DNA from 4 places in the Vreelandella sp. F11 genome. Region 2 is predicted to be linked to each of the others. Evidence: predicted binding sites of a transcription regulator. Region 2 holds the regulator's gene; each other region holds the start of a gene.
What was found. Region 2 encodes sigma-54, which starts transcription at its own class of promoters, with help from an activator protein. Its sites were predicted from a motif close to TGGCACNNNNNTTGCTNT; they were not measured.
Positions count from the first base shown of each region.

Region 1 (4,525 bases), 450 kb from region 2:
AATCAGGTCGTTGTTGTCCATGGGCATAAAGACCTGGGTAGCGCCTTCTTCGGAAAGCTGCTGCAAGCCCTTTTGTAGCGCCTTCATCTTCAGCGGGTCTTTCAGTCGCACGCGCTTAAAGAGTTCAGGCGCAAAGTGCGGTATACCGGTAAAGCGCATATCTTCGCCCACGGTAAAGGTATCGCCGATCTGAATCGTGCCGTGATTGTGAAGACCAATAATATCGCCGGGCCAGGCCTCTTCTACCTGGGAGCGGTCGGAGGCCATAAAGGTCAAGGCATCGGCAATCTTAACGTCCTTGCCGATACGCACATGGCGCATCTTCATGTTCTTTTCGTACTTACCCGAACAGACGCGCAAAAAAGCGATGCGGTCGCGGTGATTGGGATCCATATTGGCCTGGATTTTAAACACGAAGCCGGTGAAGCGCTCATCATCAGATGTGACTACCCGTGTATCGGTTTCGTGGGCCTGGGGCGGAGGCGCGTACTCGACAAAACCGTCAAGCATTTCACGCACACCAAAGTTGCCCATAGCGGTACCGAAATAGACCGGTGAAAGCTCCCCCCTCCGGTAAGCATCCAGATCAAACTCATGGGAGGCGCCGCGCACCAGTTCGACTTCCATGCGCAGCTCTTCGGCCTGCTCTTCTCCAAGCACAGCATCCACTTCGGGACTGTGTAAGCCCTCTATGTGCTTGTCCTCAGGAATGCGGCTACCCTGTCCCTGGGTATACAGATGAATCACGTCGTTATAGAGGTGGTAAACACCTTTGAAGTGGCGACCCATACCGATCGGCCAGGTCATCGGCGCACATTGAATGTTTAAGACGGTCTCGACTTCATCCATCACCTCAATGGGGTCGCGGATATCGCGATCCATTTTGTTGATAAAGGTGAGAATCGGCGTGGTGCGCAGACGACACACTTCCATCAACTTAATTGTGCGATCCTCAACACCTTTGGCGCCGTCGATGACCATCAAGGCTGAGTCAACCGCCGTAAGCGTACGGTAGGTATCTTCAGAGAAGTCTTCGTGACCGGGCGTGTCCAGCAGGTTAACGATACGCCCCGCGTAAGGGAACTGCATCACCGAGGTCGTTACCGAGATCCCCCGCTCCTGCTCCATTTTCATCCAGTCCGACGTTGCGTGGCGATCGTTACGCTTGCTCTTCACCGAGCCGGCTAACTGGATAGCATTGCCAAATAGCAGCATCTTTTCGGTAATGGTCGTTTTACCGGCGTCGGGGTGCGAAATAATCGCAAAGGTGCGCCTAAGCCCTGCTTCATGGGCTAGCTGTGTCTCTTTCATTGTGCCTCTTCAACTATAGGGTCTCAGCGCAGCACTCAATCAGCAGCTTTCGCTAATTAGCCACCGCGCAGTGAGCAATGTTCATTGGCGCAATTGTAACGCCTGGAGGCAGCTGTTGTCGCGGGTGGCAGCAAACGTAACGCCCTTGTAAAAGACCAAAAAAAACGCTGAGCAAGTCAGCGTTTTATCGTACTAACGGTCATGACCGTTGCCAGTCAACCATTATGGGTACTGGGCTCTAGGCGTAGGTATTAACCTGCGTACCTACATTACCCTCTTTGGCCAAATCCGGTTCCGCGCCAGTGTCCGCTGAAGCCATGATTTCGGTCACTTGCTGCGCCTGAGTATCTAGCGCATCTTTAAACACCTGCATTTGTGCCTGCTCAGGAGTTTGCGCCTGGTTCATATAAAGCGACGCGCTAACAGAACTGCTGATGCCTACATCCATAGTTCCACCTCATGGTGTGCAAATGTACTTTTAAACTAGCAAAGCATTAGATCACGCGCAAAGATATCGTTCCCTATTACTTACCAGCATCTACTACTATCGGCTTATTTCAGCTGAGCATTAATGAATATAGCGCTAGCTAGAACCTGCCCGCGCGAAATGGAGCCATATCAATGGTGGTAGGCTGCCCTTCCATCATTTCCGCCAGCAGATGACCGGTTGCAGGCCCTAAAGTAAACCCCTGATGACCATGACCAAAGGCGAGCCAGAGCCCGGGATGCCTGGGTGCAGGCCCAATCACGGGCTTCATATCCGGCAAACAGGGTCTTGCGCCTTTCCAAGGCGCTTCATCGCGGCGTTCGCCAAGCGGGAACACGCCGCGCGCGACTTTCTCGGCAGCGCCTAACTGATTGACATCAGCGGGTGCATCCAGGCGGTCCAACTCCGCGCCAGTGGTCAGGCGAATACCCGCGTTCATCGGCGCTAATAAATAGCCGACCTCTGCATCCATGACCCAGAAATTTAGTTTGGCGGGCACTTGAGGTGCGTAGTGCATGTGGTAGCCACGTTTTACAAAGGTAGGAAAGTGATAGCCTAATTCTTTAAGCCAGCTTCCCGCCCAGGGCCCTAGCGCCACAACGACGTTATCTACTTCTAGCACTTCAGCAGCGGTATTCACCTGCCAGCGGTCACCCACTTGTTGAACCGACTTGATATCCGACTGCAAAATACGCCCGCCGTCTTTACTAAACGCTTGGGCATAAGCCGCGACCAACCCACCTGGGTCAGCAACCGTCCAGGGGTCAAGCCAGTGAATCGCACCGATAATGGTGTCACTCAACGAAGGCTCTTTCTCCTCAAGCGCAGCCCTATCCAGCTGCGCAAACTCTACGCCATAAAGGCGCCGCGCCTCTTCGGCTTCTTTAACCCGCGCGGCCAGTTTTTCCGGAGTGCGGTAAAGCTCAAGCCACCCCTGGCGGCGCACCAAATGATCCGCGCCCGCGGCATCAATCATCGGGCCGTGAGTTTTCAGCGAAAGCTGAATAAGCGAAGCGTATTCCGGCACAATTTTTTGGTAAGCCTTTGGCGCTGAGTTCATCCAGTAGCGCAATAGCGGTGAGGCGGCGTTAACCATGCCCGCCGGACGATAGCGAATATCCACCCGGCGGTTAGGTAAAACGCTGAGTAGCGTCTTCACGTCGCGGGGAAAGGGGTAAGGCCTAACCGCTTCACGTTGAATAATACCCGCATTGCCAAACGAGGTTTCACGGCCAGGCTGAAGGCGATCCACCAGGGTGACCTCATGCCCCCGCTGGCGCAGATGCCAGGCAATGCTGACACCCACCATGCCTGCTCCCAAAACTACCGTTTGACGCGCCATTTTGATGCACTCCCTTTCACGGATTTAGAACCACAATTGAAGCTCGATAACTATTTGAAAAATATCACCAATTCATTCGCATTTATATAGTCGTAAACGCTATTTTTATAGCAATAAACAGCAATTAATACTGTTATAAGCGTTAAAAACGATGACTTCACTATTAGCGGCATAACAATTGCTTAGTTTCTATTAGGAAACCTTAATGGCATTCAGCTAGCGCCGCTGTAACGGTTTCTTCTCCTACCGCGCAAAACCCATAAAGCACCAAAAAGAAGCGCACCTGCACCAAAAGTTGCTAAGGAAAACATCATGCCTGCCACGCTAGATTTGCATAGCTCGCTGCTCGACACACTTTGGGTACTGTGGGCCGCTGCTTTGGTATTTGTGATGCAAGCTGGCTTTCTCTGCCTGGAAGCAGGCACGACGCGTACCAAAAACGCCATCAACGTCGCTATGAAAAACGTAGCGGACTTTGCCATTGCCGTCAGTGTTTTCTGGTTCATCGGTTTTGGCATCATGTTTGGCGACTCTTACCAGAGCTTAGTCGGTTCGACACTGTTTGGCTGGCAGTTGGAAGCGTCCAGCAGCTGGGTGATTACCGTTTTTATTTTCCAAGCCATGTTCTGCGCCACCTCTGCGACCATTGTGTCCGGTGCGGTGGCGGAACGTATGCCTTTTATAGTCTACACCTGGACAGCCCTCTGGATAGCCTTACTCATCTACCCGATTTTTGGCCACTGGGCGTGGGGCGGGCTGTTAGGCGGTGCAAAGGGCTGGCTTGGCTCGCTCGGGTTTATCGACTTTGCAGGCTCGACGGTCGTGCATAGCGTGGGTGGCTGGGTGGCGCTGGCTGCCGTACTCTGTATTGGCCCACGTACTGGGCGCTTCACCCACGGCAAACCACCCACCGCTTTTCCCTCTGGCAACCTGCCTCTCGCTATGCTCGGCGCGCTGTTTATGATTTTAGGCTGGTTTGGTTTTAACGGCGGCAGCACCCTGGCGGTTACCGAGCAAATACCCGGCATAATAGCCAATACTGTGTTGGGCGCCGTTGGAGGCATTCTTTCGGGCATGCTAATGGGACTAAGAACGCGACGCTACGCCGACGTAATGTATGCGATTAATGGCGCCATTGCGGGCTTGGTTGCTGTCACTGCCAGCGCTCATGTGATCTCTTTATCGGCGGCATTTGGGCTAGGCGCGGTTGGTGGCGTACTGATGGTGCTGACCAGCGAATGGCTGCTAAGTAAGCATATCGATGATGCGGTCAGCGCCATTCCTTCGCACCTTGTCGCAGGCATTTGGGGTACGCTCGCTCTGCCCTGGGTGGCCGACCTCTCGCTACTGGAGAGCGGCTTATCCCGGTCGGCTCAGTTTGGCGT
Region 1 covers NZ_CP170448.1:2,298,973-2,303,497, reverse strand. The annotation lists gene ACFIOZ_RS10455 (peptide chain release factor 3) at 1-1,311, opposite strand, end outside; gene ACFIOZ_RS10450 (putative motility protein) at 1,550-1,759, opposite strand; gene ACFIOZ_RS10445 (NAD(P)/FAD-dependent oxidoreductase) at 1,899-3,140, opposite strand; gene amt (ammonium transporter) at 3,453-4,525, shown strand, end outside.
Region 1: a site for sigma-54 is predicted at 3,308-3,325, ahead of amt (ammonium transporter). Genes of this name have one in related genera too.

Region 2 (4,525 bases):
CGCGTCGAGTTGATTGACCAAGCCGAATTGACCCAACAAGAGGATAAATTTACCGGCGGGCGTCTTGAGTATTTTATTGACCGTGAAGTGATTCAAGCACGCTCTGACGTTGACGGCAGCGAGCCCCAGCGCATTCGAATGACCCTTCAGCCTGAACAATAGGGAGCCAAGCTGTGGCCACTGCTGACACTGCGCCGATCAAAACCCTTTATGCCCACCACCTGGCTAAAAGCTACAAACGGCGTCGGGTGGTTAAAGATATTAACCTAGAGATCTGCCAAGGCAGCGTTGTGGGCCTACTTGGCCCGAATGGTGCAGGCAAAACCACCTCGTTCTATATGATTGTCGGGCTGGTAAAATCCGATGCTGGCAAAGTAGGCATCGATGATGTGGACTTAACCCGCGCCCCCATGCACGAACGCGCCGCGGCGGGCATCGGCTACCTCCCTCAAGAGGCGTCTATTTTCCGCAAACTTTCGGTTGCCGATAATATTATGGCAATCCTCGAAACCCGCAAAGAGCTTAATCGCAGCGAGCGGGAGCAGCGCCTGGAAGCGCTGCTCGAAGACTTTCATATCACTCATATTCGCGACAATCTAGGCATGAGCCTTTCAGGCGGTGAGCGCAGGCGAGTCGAAATAGCCCGCTCGCTCGCCACCGAACCCGCTTTTATTTTACTGGATGAGCCCTTTGCGGGCGTAGACCCCATTTCGGTAGGCGAGATTAAAACCATCATCCGTGCGTTGAAGCAGCGCCATATCGGTGTACTGATCACCGACCACAACGTGCGTGAAACCCTGGATATTTGCGATATTGCGTATATCGTCGGTGATGGGCAAATCATTGCCAGCGGCTCACCAAGTGCCATTCTCGATAATCAGAAGGTCAGAGACGTATATCTGGGTGCTGATTTTCGCCTTTAAACTAATCAACTGTGCCTACAATCACCACCTGCCCATAAACCTATTTTTTGGCTCTGTAAATAGCGCTCTGCAACAACTTTACTACCAATGGCATGCTTATTGCACTTGCACCAGGCACTCACTCGCACTAGTGTGGAGCCTTCTGATTAACGAGTGGTTCTCAGATGGTCATGAAAGCTTCTCTCCAACTGCGTATCGGCACACAGCTGACCATGACGCCCCAGTTGCAACAAGCGATTGCGCTGTTGCAACTCTCGACGCTGGATCTTCGTCAAGAAATTCAGCAGGCTCTAGATGCCAATCCCATGCTGGAGCAGGAGGATGAATTTAGTGAGCAGGCTGTCAGCGAGCCTAAGGAAGAAGAGTGGTCAGAGAGCATCCCTACGGAGCTCTCGGTAGATAGCGACTGGTCCGATACCTATCAAGATATGGGTAGCCAGGGAGGTAGCAGCAGCGAAGGCCCCGATTTTGAACGCCAAGCGGCCGGACAGAGCCTACATGGGCACCTGCTGTGGCAACTTGCCATGACCGACTTCAGCGCCCGCGAGCAGCTTGTCGCGGAGAGCCTAATCGACGCACTAGATGCAAACGGCTACCTGACTCAGCCACTTAACGATATCCGTGAAGGCCTACGAGCCCAGGGTATTGATGGGCTTAGTCAGCGGGAAGTGGAAACCACACTGCTTAAGCTGCAGCAGTTTGAGCCAACCGGCATATTTGCCCGCGACTTGCGTGAATGCCTAATGCTGCAGCTTGCCGCTCTTCCCGACGATACGCCGCTGCTGGTACCCGCCCGCCGCCTAGTGCGTCAGTTTCTTGAAGCGCTCGGCAAGGATGACATGCGCCTGCTGAAACGCCGCCTAGGGCTCGACGACGAACAGTTGGCCGATGTCATTCTACTGATTCGCAGCCTGGATCCTCGCCCAGGCAGCGCCTACGGCGACACCGACGACAGCTATGTGACCCCCGACCTAGTCGTCCGCCACGATAACGAAGGCTGGCATTTGGAGCTCAACCCTGAGGCCCTACCACGGCTGCGTATTCAGCCCGACTACGCCAGCCTGATTAAGCGTGCGGACAAAAGCGATGACAACCAGTTTCTCAAAGAGCACCTCCAGGAAGCGCGCTGGCTGATCAAGAGTCTCTCCAGCCGTAACGATACGCTGCTGCGGGTGGGTCGTGAAATCATCACCCGTCAGATTGGCTTTTTAGAGCACGGCGAAGAGGCCATGAAGCCGCTGATACTGGCAGATATCGCTGAAGCCGTTGAGATGCACGAATCGACTATCTCACGGGTAACGACGCAGAAATATATTCATACCCCACGCGGTGTATTTGAGCTCAAGTACTTTTTCTCCAGCCAAGTGAGCAGCCAGGATGGCGACAGCCACTCCAGTACCGCCATCCGCGCGCGGCTCAAAAAACTCATTCAAGAGGAGCCCCCTGGCAAACCGCTTTCTGACAGCCGCTTAGTCACGCTATTAGGCGAAGGGGGGGTGCAGGTAGCGCGTCGCACGGTGGCTAAATACCGCGAAGCCATGGGCATCCCCTCCTCCAGCGAACGGCGCCGTTTACGCTAGACCCTGATGCCGTTTAAGGGAAACTCTCGACAAGGGCTTTGCAACGCGGCAAAAAGGGTTACAATCGAAGTACAGTCCGATGGATAAGGAGTACGTCAATGCAAGTTAATATCACTGGTCATCACGTAGAACTGACTGACGCCTTGCGTGACTATGTCAACGAAAAACTTGAGCGTGTAGAGCGCCACTACGACAATATAACCACGGTGCAAGTCACCTTATCAGTGGAGAAAGAGCGCCAGCAGGCCGCCTGTACGCTGCACGCCGCAGGCGCGGATTTACATGCGGAAGCCATGGACAGTGATATGTACGCCGCTATCGATGCCCTAGCGGACAAAATCGACCGTCAACTCGTTAAACATAAGGAAAAAGCACAAGCTCGCGCCCAAGGCGCAGGCGTGCGTTAATTCAATGACGTTGGAAACCATACTCCCCCCGGAACGCGTTCTGTTTGACGTACCCGGGGGCAGCAAAAAAAGGGTGCTGGAGTTTTACAGCACCTTTATTGCCCAAAATATTCCCAGCCTGGACAGCCAAGAAGTGTTTAGCCGTTTAATCGGCCGTGAGCGCTTGGGCAGTACGGGTATTGGTAACGGTGTGGCTATCCCCCATGCGCGTAGCCCCCACTGCACAGCCCCTATCGCTGGCTTTTTAAAACTGTCAGAAGCGATTGATTTCGACGCTATCGACGGCGACCCGGTAGACCTGGTGTTTGTTCTGCTGGTGCCCGAAGAAGCAGATGACACGCACCTCTCACTGCTTGGCCAAGTAGCCACCATCATGAATGATGCGGACACACGCCAGCAACTGCGTAAAACGGCCAGTCAACGTGAACTTCTTGAGCTCATCACCGCCAAAATTCGTGAGCAATCAGCAGCCTAATCGATCTTAAAGTCTGCTTGAGGCTCATCGCGGCAGGTTTATTTTTGGCTCGCCCCCTTCAAATGCAGCATGGCCAAGGCAGAGAGACTCTATGCAACTGGTGATCATTAGCGGCCGCTCCGGGTCAGGTAAATCCATCGCTCTGCAGGCGCTGGAAGATCTTGGCTACTACGCGATTGATAACCTTCCCGCTATGTTGCTGGGATCGCTGGTGGACGAAATACGCGACCAGGGTGACCGCACCCATTTGGCGGTCAGCATTGATGCCCGTAATTTGCCAGGCGCGCTAGAGCGCCTGCCCGCTTTGTTGGAAGAGCTACGCCAGCGTAAAATCGACTTCCAGGTTATCTACCTGACCACCGATGCGCGCATACTGCTCGAGCGCTACTCCGCTACTCGGCGACGCCATCCGCTGACCCGGGATAGTGAGATGACGCTGGAAGAGGCGATCAACAAAGAAGAGGAGACGCTGGAGGATATTCGCGATCTGGCCGATCTGTTGATCGATACATCTCGTTTATCGGTGCACGATTTACGCCGTCGCATTACCGACCAGGTCGCGCATCAGCGGAGCGATAAGCTTACGCTGACACTCGAGTCGTTTGGTTACAAACGCGGCGTGCCGTTAGACGCTGACTTGGTTTTCGATGTGCGCTGCCTGCCGAACCCTTATTGGGATCCGACGCTGCGCCAGTTCACAGGTCGCGACGCTGACATTGTGGCTTTTCTAAGCAGCTACCCGATCGTTGACGCCATGAGCAATGACATTCTGGGCTGGCTGGAGCGTTGGCTACCCGCTTACCAAAATAGCCAGCGTAGCTACATGACCATCGCGATTGGCTGCACCGGTGGCCAACACCGTTCGGTTTACATGGTCGAGAAGTTAGCGGAAAAGTTGGCTCCCTGCATGGGCGAAGTACAACTGCGCCACCGCGAGCTGGGGTTACACTACACCTTAAGCAAGCAGTCAGCCGCCACCCTCGTCAGCTCTGCTCCAACTAACGAGCGACCAGAGACCTCTTAAACGCGTCTATCCATTAATGACACCACTCGGCGAAAAGGAACCAGGGTGCCAGAACGAACACTCACACTCACCAATCAACGCGGGCTACACGCTCGCGCGGCGACAAAACTGGTCAA
Region 2 covers NZ_CP170448.1:1,851,450-1,855,974, reverse strand. The annotation lists gene lptA (lipopolysaccharide transport periplasmic protein LptA) at 1-162, shown strand, start outside; gene lptB (LPS export ABC transporter ATP-binding protein) at 174-923, shown strand; gene ACFIOZ_RS08330 (RNA polymerase factor sigma-54) at 1,088-2,503, shown strand; gene hpf (ribosome hibernation-promoting factor, HPF/YfiA family) at 2,602-2,910, shown strand; gene ACFIOZ_RS08320 (PTS sugar transporter subunit IIA) at 2,915-3,385, shown strand; gene rapZ (RNase adapter RapZ) at 3,477-4,409, shown strand; gene ACFIOZ_RS08310 (HPr family phosphocarrier protein) at 4,455-4,525, shown strand, end outside.

Region 3 (4,525 bases), 330 kb from region 2:
AGGTAATATTGATTTCGTAAGGCGTGTCGCTGCCATCCGGGTTGCTGCGCATGCTGACAAAACCGCCAAACTTGTGCATCAGTTCCAACAGTGCATCTCGCTCGTGGTCAGGCAGTAAGCCTTCCAGGGGGCGTACGCCAATGCCGTCGTGACTGGCGGTAAAGTTGAGGTAGGTGCAGTGGTCGGGCAAAACGGGAAGGCTGGCAAGCCAGGTTTGCAGGGTGCTCGCTTCACCACGAGTGAGGGTATGCAACAGCAGAGGGGGCAGAGCAAATTGATACACCATATGGGCTTCGTCGGGCGCCCCCTCGGGCAGCCGATTTAAACCAAAATAACTGATGTTTTCCTGGTGTGGCACATTGGTTTCGGTGATCAGCAGGGTGCCGGGTGCCACGTGATCCACAATCGCCCGCAGCAGCCGCACCACGGTGTGGGTCTCTGGCAGGTGAATGCAGGCGGTGCCTAGTTTCTTCCATAGAAAGGCCACCGCATCCAAGCGCACAATCCGCGTCCCCTGCTCCAGGTAGAACAGTAAAATACCCACGAACTCCAGCAGCACATCAGGATTTTCAAAGTTCAGGTCAAGCTGGTCTTCGGAGAACGTTGCCCACAGGTAGCGGGTACCGCGACGAGTGGATATAGGGACTAACAAGGGACTACTGCGCGGACGTACCACTTGAGATACATCGGTATCTGGATCGACTTCGATAAAGTAGTCGCGGCCAGGCAGGCTGCCGCTCAGGTAGTCCACAAACCAAAGAGACTCCCGTGAAACGTGGTTGAGCACCAGGTCGGCCATTAAGTCGTAATGGCTGGCCAGTTCTCGGATATGCGACCAGTCGCCAAGGTCGGGGTTAACTTCCCGGTAGTGGATGACCGAGAAACCGTCGTCACTGCTCCAGGGGAAGAAGGGCAGTACGTGTACGCCGCTGATACGATCACCTAACCGCTGCTGAAGAAAATCGCTAAGTACGGCCAGCGGCGGCACACTATCTTCGATAATGGAGTCACCGTAGCTGATCACCCACTGGTCTTTTTCGCTCCAGGAAGGTGCGTTATTAGCGTTGGCTCCTACGGTGTTGGATGAAAATGGGGCAAGCGACTGGAAATGCGCCAGGTGCTGGTTCAAGCGGCGCTGTACTTCGCTTGCCCGGGGCCCGTAAAGGTGGGTGAGGTAGTCATGAACGGTATTTGAAAATTTGTCGTGAACGGTCTGCTCAAAGCGGGGCATGGGTGACTCCTGATAAACAATCTGCCACAAACGCTGCAGCTTGTGTGCCAAATCGTTACAATACGAGTTGATACCGCGTTTAAACGCTAAGGTACATTAGCTTATGGCAGTGGGTACTGCTAAAACGCTATTAATAGCACACACATTGACAGGTTATAACACGCTAACTCGTGCGGCACGCTGACACGAGCTGACAACAGGTTGACCGCTATGCATTGCCCTTTTTGTGGTGCAAACGATACTCGAGTGACCGATTCGCGGTTGGTCGCTGATGGTGACCAGGTGCGCCGTCGCCGCCAGTGTGCGAGCTGCCAAGAGCGCTTTACCACCTATGAAACCGCTGAATTAGTCATGCCGCGGGTGGTGAAGTCCGACGGCTCCCGTGAGAGCTTTAATGAAGCCAAGCTGCGGGCTGGTATGCTGCGCGCGTTGGAAAAGCGCCCGGTCAGCGCTGAAGCCATTGAGGCAGCGGTCGAGCGCATTCGTCAAACCCTGCGTGCTCGAGGCGATCGTGAAATCAACGCTCGTGATATCGGCGAAGCGGTTATGCAAACGCTTAAGACTCTCGATCATGTGGCCTATATCCGCTTCGCGTCGGTGTATCGCAAGTTCCAGGATCTGGATGAGTTTCGCGCAGAGATTGACCGGCTTTCCCAAGAGCCCTCAGACAAGAGCGTGCCGTCAAAATGAGCGGCAATTTTAGCCAAGCTGACCACCGCTACATGGCCCGGGCGCTGCAACTGGCGCAAAAGGGCTTATACACCACGGATCCTAACCCGCGTGTAGGCTGCGTCATTGTGCGCGATGAGGAGATAGTTGGCGAAGGCTTTCACCTGCGTGCCGGTGAACCTCATGCTGAGATCCACGCTTTAAACGCCGCAGGAGCGCGCGCCCAGGGGGGCACCGCCTACGTCACCCTGGAGCCCTGCTCTCACACTGGGCGCACCGGCCCCTGCGCAGTAGCGCTTCGAGAAGCTCGGGTCTCGCGGGTCGTCATGGCGATGATAGACCCAAACCCGCAGGTCAGCGGCCGAGGTATTCAGATACTCGAACAGGCCGGTATCGACGTCGCGGTGGGCTTGCTGGAAAGCGAAGCGCGCACGTTGAACCCCGGCTTTATTAAGCGCATGGCCCTGAAACGCCCCTTTGTGCGCCTGAAAATGGCGATGAGTTTGGATGGTCGTACCGCCATGGGGTCAGGGGAGTCCCAGTGGATCACCGGGCCTGAAGCGCGCACCCAAGTGCAGCGGTTACGGGCACGTTCCAGCGCAATATTGAGCGGCGTCGAGTCGCTGATCATGGACGACTCTCGGCTAACGATACGGGCAGAGCAGCTCCAGCTCGATAACGCTGACGACGTGATTCGCCGCCAGCCGTTGCGGGTGATTTTAGATACGCATTTGCGTTTACCCCTGGCGGCGGCCTGTTTACGCGAGCCGGGGCGTACGCTAGTGCTCACCACACCAGGCCATGCGGAAGAGAAGCGCCATCGGCTAACTCAGGCGGGTGCCGAAGTGCTGGTACTACCTGCCGGTAGCGATGGGCGGATCGATCTGGTCGCAATGCTCCAGTGGTTAGCCGAAAATGAGCAGGTTAACGAACTGTTAGTGGAAACCGGCGCGACCCTGGCGGGCGCTATGCTTGACGCGGCGCTGATTGATGAACTGCAGCTATTTGTTGCCCCCACGCTGTTAGGCGGTGAAGCGCGGCCGCTTTTTGCGCTGCCAGGCCTCTCACGTATGGCGGATCAACGGCGGTTAACCATTCACGATATGCGAGCGGTGGGGCGTGATTGGCGTATTATTGCTACCTCTCAGCCGATGAGTGCATCTGGCGCATTCAGCGAGAGCAAGGTACCCTGACGCGCAAAACCGTGACTAACTGACGCGACCTTTTTCGTGAAAAATGTCACGAAAACCGTTCGTGATAAACGTTCGTGACAACTGCTTGTGACAACCGCTTGCAAAAACATAAATTGGAGACTCCATGGCGCACCCCACCTCTAGAGGCTTAGCCCCTATCGCCGAGCTGGTGGACGATATCCGCCAGGGCAAAATGGTGATTCTCATGGATGACGAGGATCGCGAAAATGAAGGTGATATCATCATGGCCGCCGAAAAGGTGCAGGCCGAACATATCAACTTTATGGCCCGTTTCGCCCGTGGTTTGATCTGTATGCCGATGACCCGCGCCCGCTGCGAGCAGCTTAATTTGCCGCTGATGGTGCGCGATAACGGCTCCGGTTTTGGTACCAAATTTACGCTTTCGATTGAGGCAACCGAAGGGGTTACGACCGGCATTTCCGCAGCAGATCGAGCGCGCACAGTACAGGCAGCGGTAGCGCCCCATGCAAAGCCCTCCGATATCGTTCAGCCAGGGCATATCTTTCCGTTGATGGCTGAGCCGGGTGGCGTGCTGCGCCGTGCTGGTCACACTGAAGCGGCTTGCGACCTGGCTGCATTGGCAGGCTGTGACCCTAGCGGTGTGATCTGCGAAATCATGAACGATGATGGCAGCATGGCGCGTCGTCCGGAACTGGAAGCTTTTGCCCAGGAGCACGGCATTAAAATCGGCACCATCGCGGATCTGATCCACTACCGTATCGTCAATGAGCAAACCATCGATCATCTGGAAGCGTCAACGGTAATGACCTCCCATGGCGAGCTCACACTACATGTTTTCCGTGATCGTATTCAGGGCGCTCATCATTTGGCGCTGGTCAATGGCCAGCCAACTCCAGAGCAGGCTACCACGGTGCGCGTGCATCTTAGCGATACGCTGCGTGATGTGATGGGCTTAATGAAAGACGAGCAGTGCCGCTGGGATGCTCACCGCGCGCTGGAAGAGATTGCCGGTGCCGCGCCTGGTGTGTTTGTGTTGATCGACGACGGACGCCCGCATCAGGATTTAAAAGATCAGCTAGATATCTTTTTGGATCGCGTGCGTCAGCCGCGTACCAGCGATTCCGACGGCGCCGGTAACTACTTAACCATCGGCACCGGTTCGCAGATTCTGCGCTATTTAGGCGTGGGTAAAATGCGCTTACTGAGTTCACCGTGGAAGTTCTCCGCGCTGTCCGGCTTTGACCTTGAAGTCGTCGAACGCCTGGGGCCTAACGACGCGGCGTATGAGCCAACTTCTCCGCAAGACTAATTTAGCAGGAATAAATTGATGCACTCCCTCACTCAAGTTGAAGGTACTTTTGTTGACGTCGATGGCCACTATGTCATTGTGGTCGGTCGTTTTAACCATCACGTGGTGGATAGCCTGGTAGAGGGCGCCGTCGACAGCTTG
Region 3 covers NZ_CP170448.1:1,524,489-1,529,013, forward strand. The annotation lists gene ACFIOZ_RS06915 (sugar phosphorylase) at 1-1,231, opposite strand, end outside; gene nrdR (transcriptional regulator NrdR) at 1,442-1,921, shown strand; gene ribD (bifunctional diaminohydroxyphosphoribosylaminopyrimidine deaminase/5-amino-6-(5-phosphoribosylamino)uracil reductase RibD) at 1,918-3,093, shown strand; gene ribBA (bifunctional 3,4-dihydroxy-2-butanone-4-phosphate synthase/GTP cyclohydrolase II) at 3,218-4,384, shown strand; gene ribE (6,7-dimethyl-8-ribityllumazine synthase) at 4,403-4,525, shown strand, end outside.
Region 3: a site for sigma-54 is predicted at 1,264-1,281, ahead of ACFIOZ_RS06915 (sugar phosphorylase). Genes of this name have one in related genera too.

Region 4 (4,525 bases), 2.3 Mb from region 2:
CAAGCAATAAACTTCGGCGCATAACACACCCCCTCTACTCTGTGTACTGCTCAGGGTTGGCGAAAATAGCAGCAAGCGCCGGCGCTAGAGGCAAATTCAATACCCGGTTGTCGGGAGGGAGCGGCTGTAAAAACCATTTTTCATACAGAGAGTGGATAGTGTCACTCTGATAAATGTTGCGCAGCTCCTTATTGACCAGCTCAACAAAAACAGGGTCATCAGGCGGCATCATTAATCCATAGGGCTCGGCACAACTCAGTGTTGCCTGAGAGATATGAAAGGCGGCAGGATCAGTGGCCGATGACACTAACCCTGCCAGCAGAATCTCATCCATCACAAACGCGGATGCCTGCCCTGAAGCTACCATATCAAAGGCTTCTTCATGATTACGACTGAGCATCACCGATATATTGAGCCCCTCGGTGCGATTAAGCTCGTTAAGCTGGGCAATATTGATAGTGCCCGTGGTTGATACCACGCTGCGCCCCGCCAGATCCTGCAGGCTGTCCATATGCTGTTCAGCGAGGGATACATAACGCGTTGCGGTCAGAAAATGAGGGTACGAAAAAGCGGCTTGGCGACGACGTTCAGGGGTATTGGTGGTTACCCCGCACTCGATATCCACATCGCCATTACGCACTAATATAAATCGATTGGCCGGCGTTACCGGCACATAAGTTACCTTGAGCTCATCTAGGCCCAATGTTTCCCCCAGGCCTTTGATCACGTTTAGGCACAGGTCAATCGCGTAGCCTGTCGGTTGGTCGTTGACCAGGTAGGAGAAGGGGACTTCGCTGGTGCGATGGCCAACAGCAATCTCGCCAGTCGAGGCAATACGCGACAAAGTCGGTGAAGAGGCTACCCGCTCATCACTAGCGGCGGCACAATGCCACATCGCACTACTCAGTAATACCGCTACTAGCCACTTCATAGGTTTACCTTTATTCGGTGATCCCAGAATCCATTGTCATCCCTGGCTCATAGAGCATATAGCGGTCGCGCCCTCTCGCCTTGGCCGCATAGAGCGCCAGATCTGCGTGACGTAGCAGGTCATGGCTATTGCGGCCATCCGCAGGCGCGGTAGCAATGCCAACACTCACACCAATGTTAATTTCCTGGCTATCAAACTGATACGGCTCACGCAGGGTAGCGACAATTGCTTCTGCGAGTGCTTTTGCCTCGTTGGTAGCGCTACGCACAACGCGTTGAATGATGGCAAACTCATCGCCACCAAGGCGCGCCACCAAATCATTGTGGGTAAGCAGCCCCTGCACTCGCTGACTGACTTCAACTAACAGAGCATCACCCGCCGCGTGACCAAGGCTATCGTTCACTGCTTTAAAATGGTCAAGATCAAACAGCATGACATTAAATACGTCGCCTTGAAGCAATGAGTTCACCGCTGTTTTCAACGCATTATTGAGCTGCACGCGATTGGGCAACTTGGTCAGCTCATCATGATGAGCAAGGTGCTGAAAGCGGAGCGCTTCGTCTTTAACTTCAAGTAAGTGTTCACGCTCAATGACTTTTTTACGAAGCGCATCTATGGCCTTTGCCATCCGGCCAATTTCATCGTTTCGGTCAGTATAAGGCGTCCTATCAGCGGTATGATTTTTAGCAATTTCGGTGAGCGATCTAATTAATACCGGCACAGGGGTAAATAACTGACGCATTAAAATAGTGACTAACAGCGCTGTTGCGATCAACACCACCAGCAGCGCCATAAATGCTTTTCTGATCAGATCGTTACGCATCTGATACAACCCTTCTTCCTGGCCTATAGTGGCGACTAGAGTACCTAACAGTTGGCCATCGGGAGTAACAATGGGCAGCGAACTAATAAAATGCTCTTCTCCACCAATGCTGGCAAATCCAACATAAAAATCAGCGGCATCCGATGCTGTATGCCATGTATCGACCGTCAAGTGGTCAGGGGTGTCTGATGGTGTATTAAGTGCATCTGCCACTACGGTAAGAGCTCCCTCTGATGCCTTCGCGAACAGCCATACATTGTTACGCGTTTGAGCACTTGCCAGCGCCAATACATCAATTGGGCTAAACCCAGTTTCCAGAACCGACTCTTCATCGCCAATCGGGCGCTGGGAAATGATATGTGTGACTTGACCAGTACCATCTGTCTTAACTGCCACGGATGTATAAATACGCCTAATCGTCGCGCTCACTATCTGAGCATTGACCTGCGCTTCGCGCGACCACTGCTCCCGTGCCCCGCGTTCAACCATAAAAACACCCGACAGTGCCCCCGTTAGATACGCAAACAGCACGCCCAGCAGCATAAACATCACCACCTTACCCACCAGGGTATGATGCCAAGGAAGTTTAGCCGCAGGCAGTGAAACACTCCTATACTGGGGTTCTGGCATCTACTCCGGTTCCTTCATGGCTATAGCTGCAGCGGGCCTATCTAGGCTTAATCGCAGTGAGCGATCATTTCTTTAACAAGCGAGCTTTTTGACCTAACTGTTTTATGCGGCAAGCGTACACAAACAGTTAGGTTTTATTTACTAAAGTATCATTAAAATGAGTTGATATGTCTTAAAAAAATGACAAGATTAATCATGCTTAACCACCTACCCTTTTGGCATATCTCTTGCTTTATAAACAGCTAACAGGTTCGCTTATTTATGCTAGGAGAGCGTGATGCAGACGTCAGATTATCCCCTTAGTGAAGTCCCTACCAGCGCCCGCAAGGGCCTGCTTTCTACCTCGGCAGTACTGCTTGGATTTACGTTTTTCACCGCCACCATGTGGGCGGGCGGCACGTTAGGCCAAGCCTTTCCGATTGGCCAACTGCTATGGGTCATCGTGATTGGCAACTTGCTGCTGGGGATGTATGCGGCGGCACTTGCTTATATCGCTTGTCAAAGCGGGCTCAATTCGGTGCTGATGGGGCGCTTCTGCTTCGGCGAAAAAGGCAGCAAACTTTCCGACTTTATTCTTGGCTTTACCCAGATCGGCTGGTACGCCTGGGGCACCGCCACGATTGCACTAGTGTTAGTACGCACCACAGGGATGCCTGAGTGGCTGGAAATCCCCTTAATGGTGCTGTTTGGGTTTGGTTTCTGCGTGACCGCCATGATTGGCTACAAGGGCATGGACTGGCTTTCACGCTTTGCCGTTCCCGCCATGATGATGTTTATTCTGATAAGCCTATTTACAGGGCTGGTGGATGTGCGCGGCTTCGCGGGGCTGAGCCAGCAAACGCCCACGGAAAGCATGAGTGTAGCGGCGGCGATTACCGTCATCATTGGCACCTTTATCAGCGGCGGCACCCAAGCCACCAACTGGAGCCGCTTCGCCAAGACCCCGAAAATTGCCGTCATCTCCACCCTGGCGGCTTTTTTTGTCGGTAACGGCTTAATGGTACTGACCGGCGCACTGGGTACCATGATTTACCAGCAGGCGGATATCGTCGATGTGCTGATCGCTCAAGGGTTTGTCTCTATCGCCGTGCTGATGCTGTTTCTGAATATCTGGACGACCCAGGACAACACCATCTACAACTTCGCCGTGGCGGGCTGCAATTTGCTGCGTACCGAAAAGCGTCGGCTGGTTACCGTAGGCGGCGCAGCGATTGGCACCGTGCTGGCGGTAGGGGGCATGTATAACCTACTCATCCCGTTTCTGGTGTTACTCGGCACCTTTATACCCCCCATGGGCGGGGTGATCATGGCGGACTTCTGGCTTAAGCATAAAGGCCGCTATCCCGCATTGGATAAAGCACGACTACCCGACTTCAACCGGCGAGGGTTAGCTGCCTATGCGCTGGGCGCCGGGGCGGCTTACCTCTCCCCGTTACTGCCTCCGTTGGTGGGTGTGATAGTGGCAGCGGGCAGCTACGCCGTGTTACTTCGTTTAAACCACGCTACGCTAAGCGATACGCTTCCCTCTACTGCCAAACAATAAGTGAGCCCCTGTTTTATATGAGCATGCAAATTATCAACGCCCGCCTACGCCAGCGCCCTGAGCTTTACCGACTTGAGATTGAGAACGGTAGGTTCACTGCTATTACCGCCCAAGATGCCCCGCAAACAGCCATTGAGGGGCAGATTGATGCGGGCGCCAAGCTCGTTTGCGCGCCCTTTATTGAGCCCCATATTCATTTGGACGCTGCCCTTACGGCGGGCGAGCCTAGCTGGAACCAGAGCGGCACGCTGTTTGAAGGCATTGAGCGCTGGGGCGAGCGTAAGCCTATGCTCACCGAAGCGGATATTCGCGAGCGAGTACTGAAAACGCTTAACTTGTTGATCGGCAATGGCGTGCAGTTTGTGCGCACCCACGCAGATACCAGCGACCCAAGCCTGATTGGCCTTAAAACCCTGTGCGCCTTGCGCGATGAATTAAAAGATAAAATCGACATTCAGGTGGTGGCCTTCCCTCAAGATGGCCTGCTCTCCTACCCCGGCGGTGACAGGCTTATGGAAGAGGCGCTGGAAATTGGCGCCGATGTGGTAGGTGGCATTCCCCACTTCGAATACACCCGCGAGCTGGGAGTGGCCTCCAT
Region 4 covers NZ_CP170448.1:4,113,867-4,118,391, forward strand. The annotation lists gene ACFIOZ_RS18825 (amino acid ABC transporter substrate-binding protein) at 1-22, opposite strand, end outside; gene ACFIOZ_RS18830 (amino acid ABC transporter substrate-binding protein) at 35-931, opposite strand; gene ACFIOZ_RS18835 (diguanylate cyclase domain-containing protein) at 942-2,384, opposite strand; gene codB (cytosine permease) at 2,662-3,927, shown strand; gene codA (cytosine deaminase) at 3,945-4,525, shown strand, end outside.
Region 4: a site for sigma-54 is predicted at 2,601-2,618, ahead of codB (cytosine permease). Genes of this name have one in related genera too.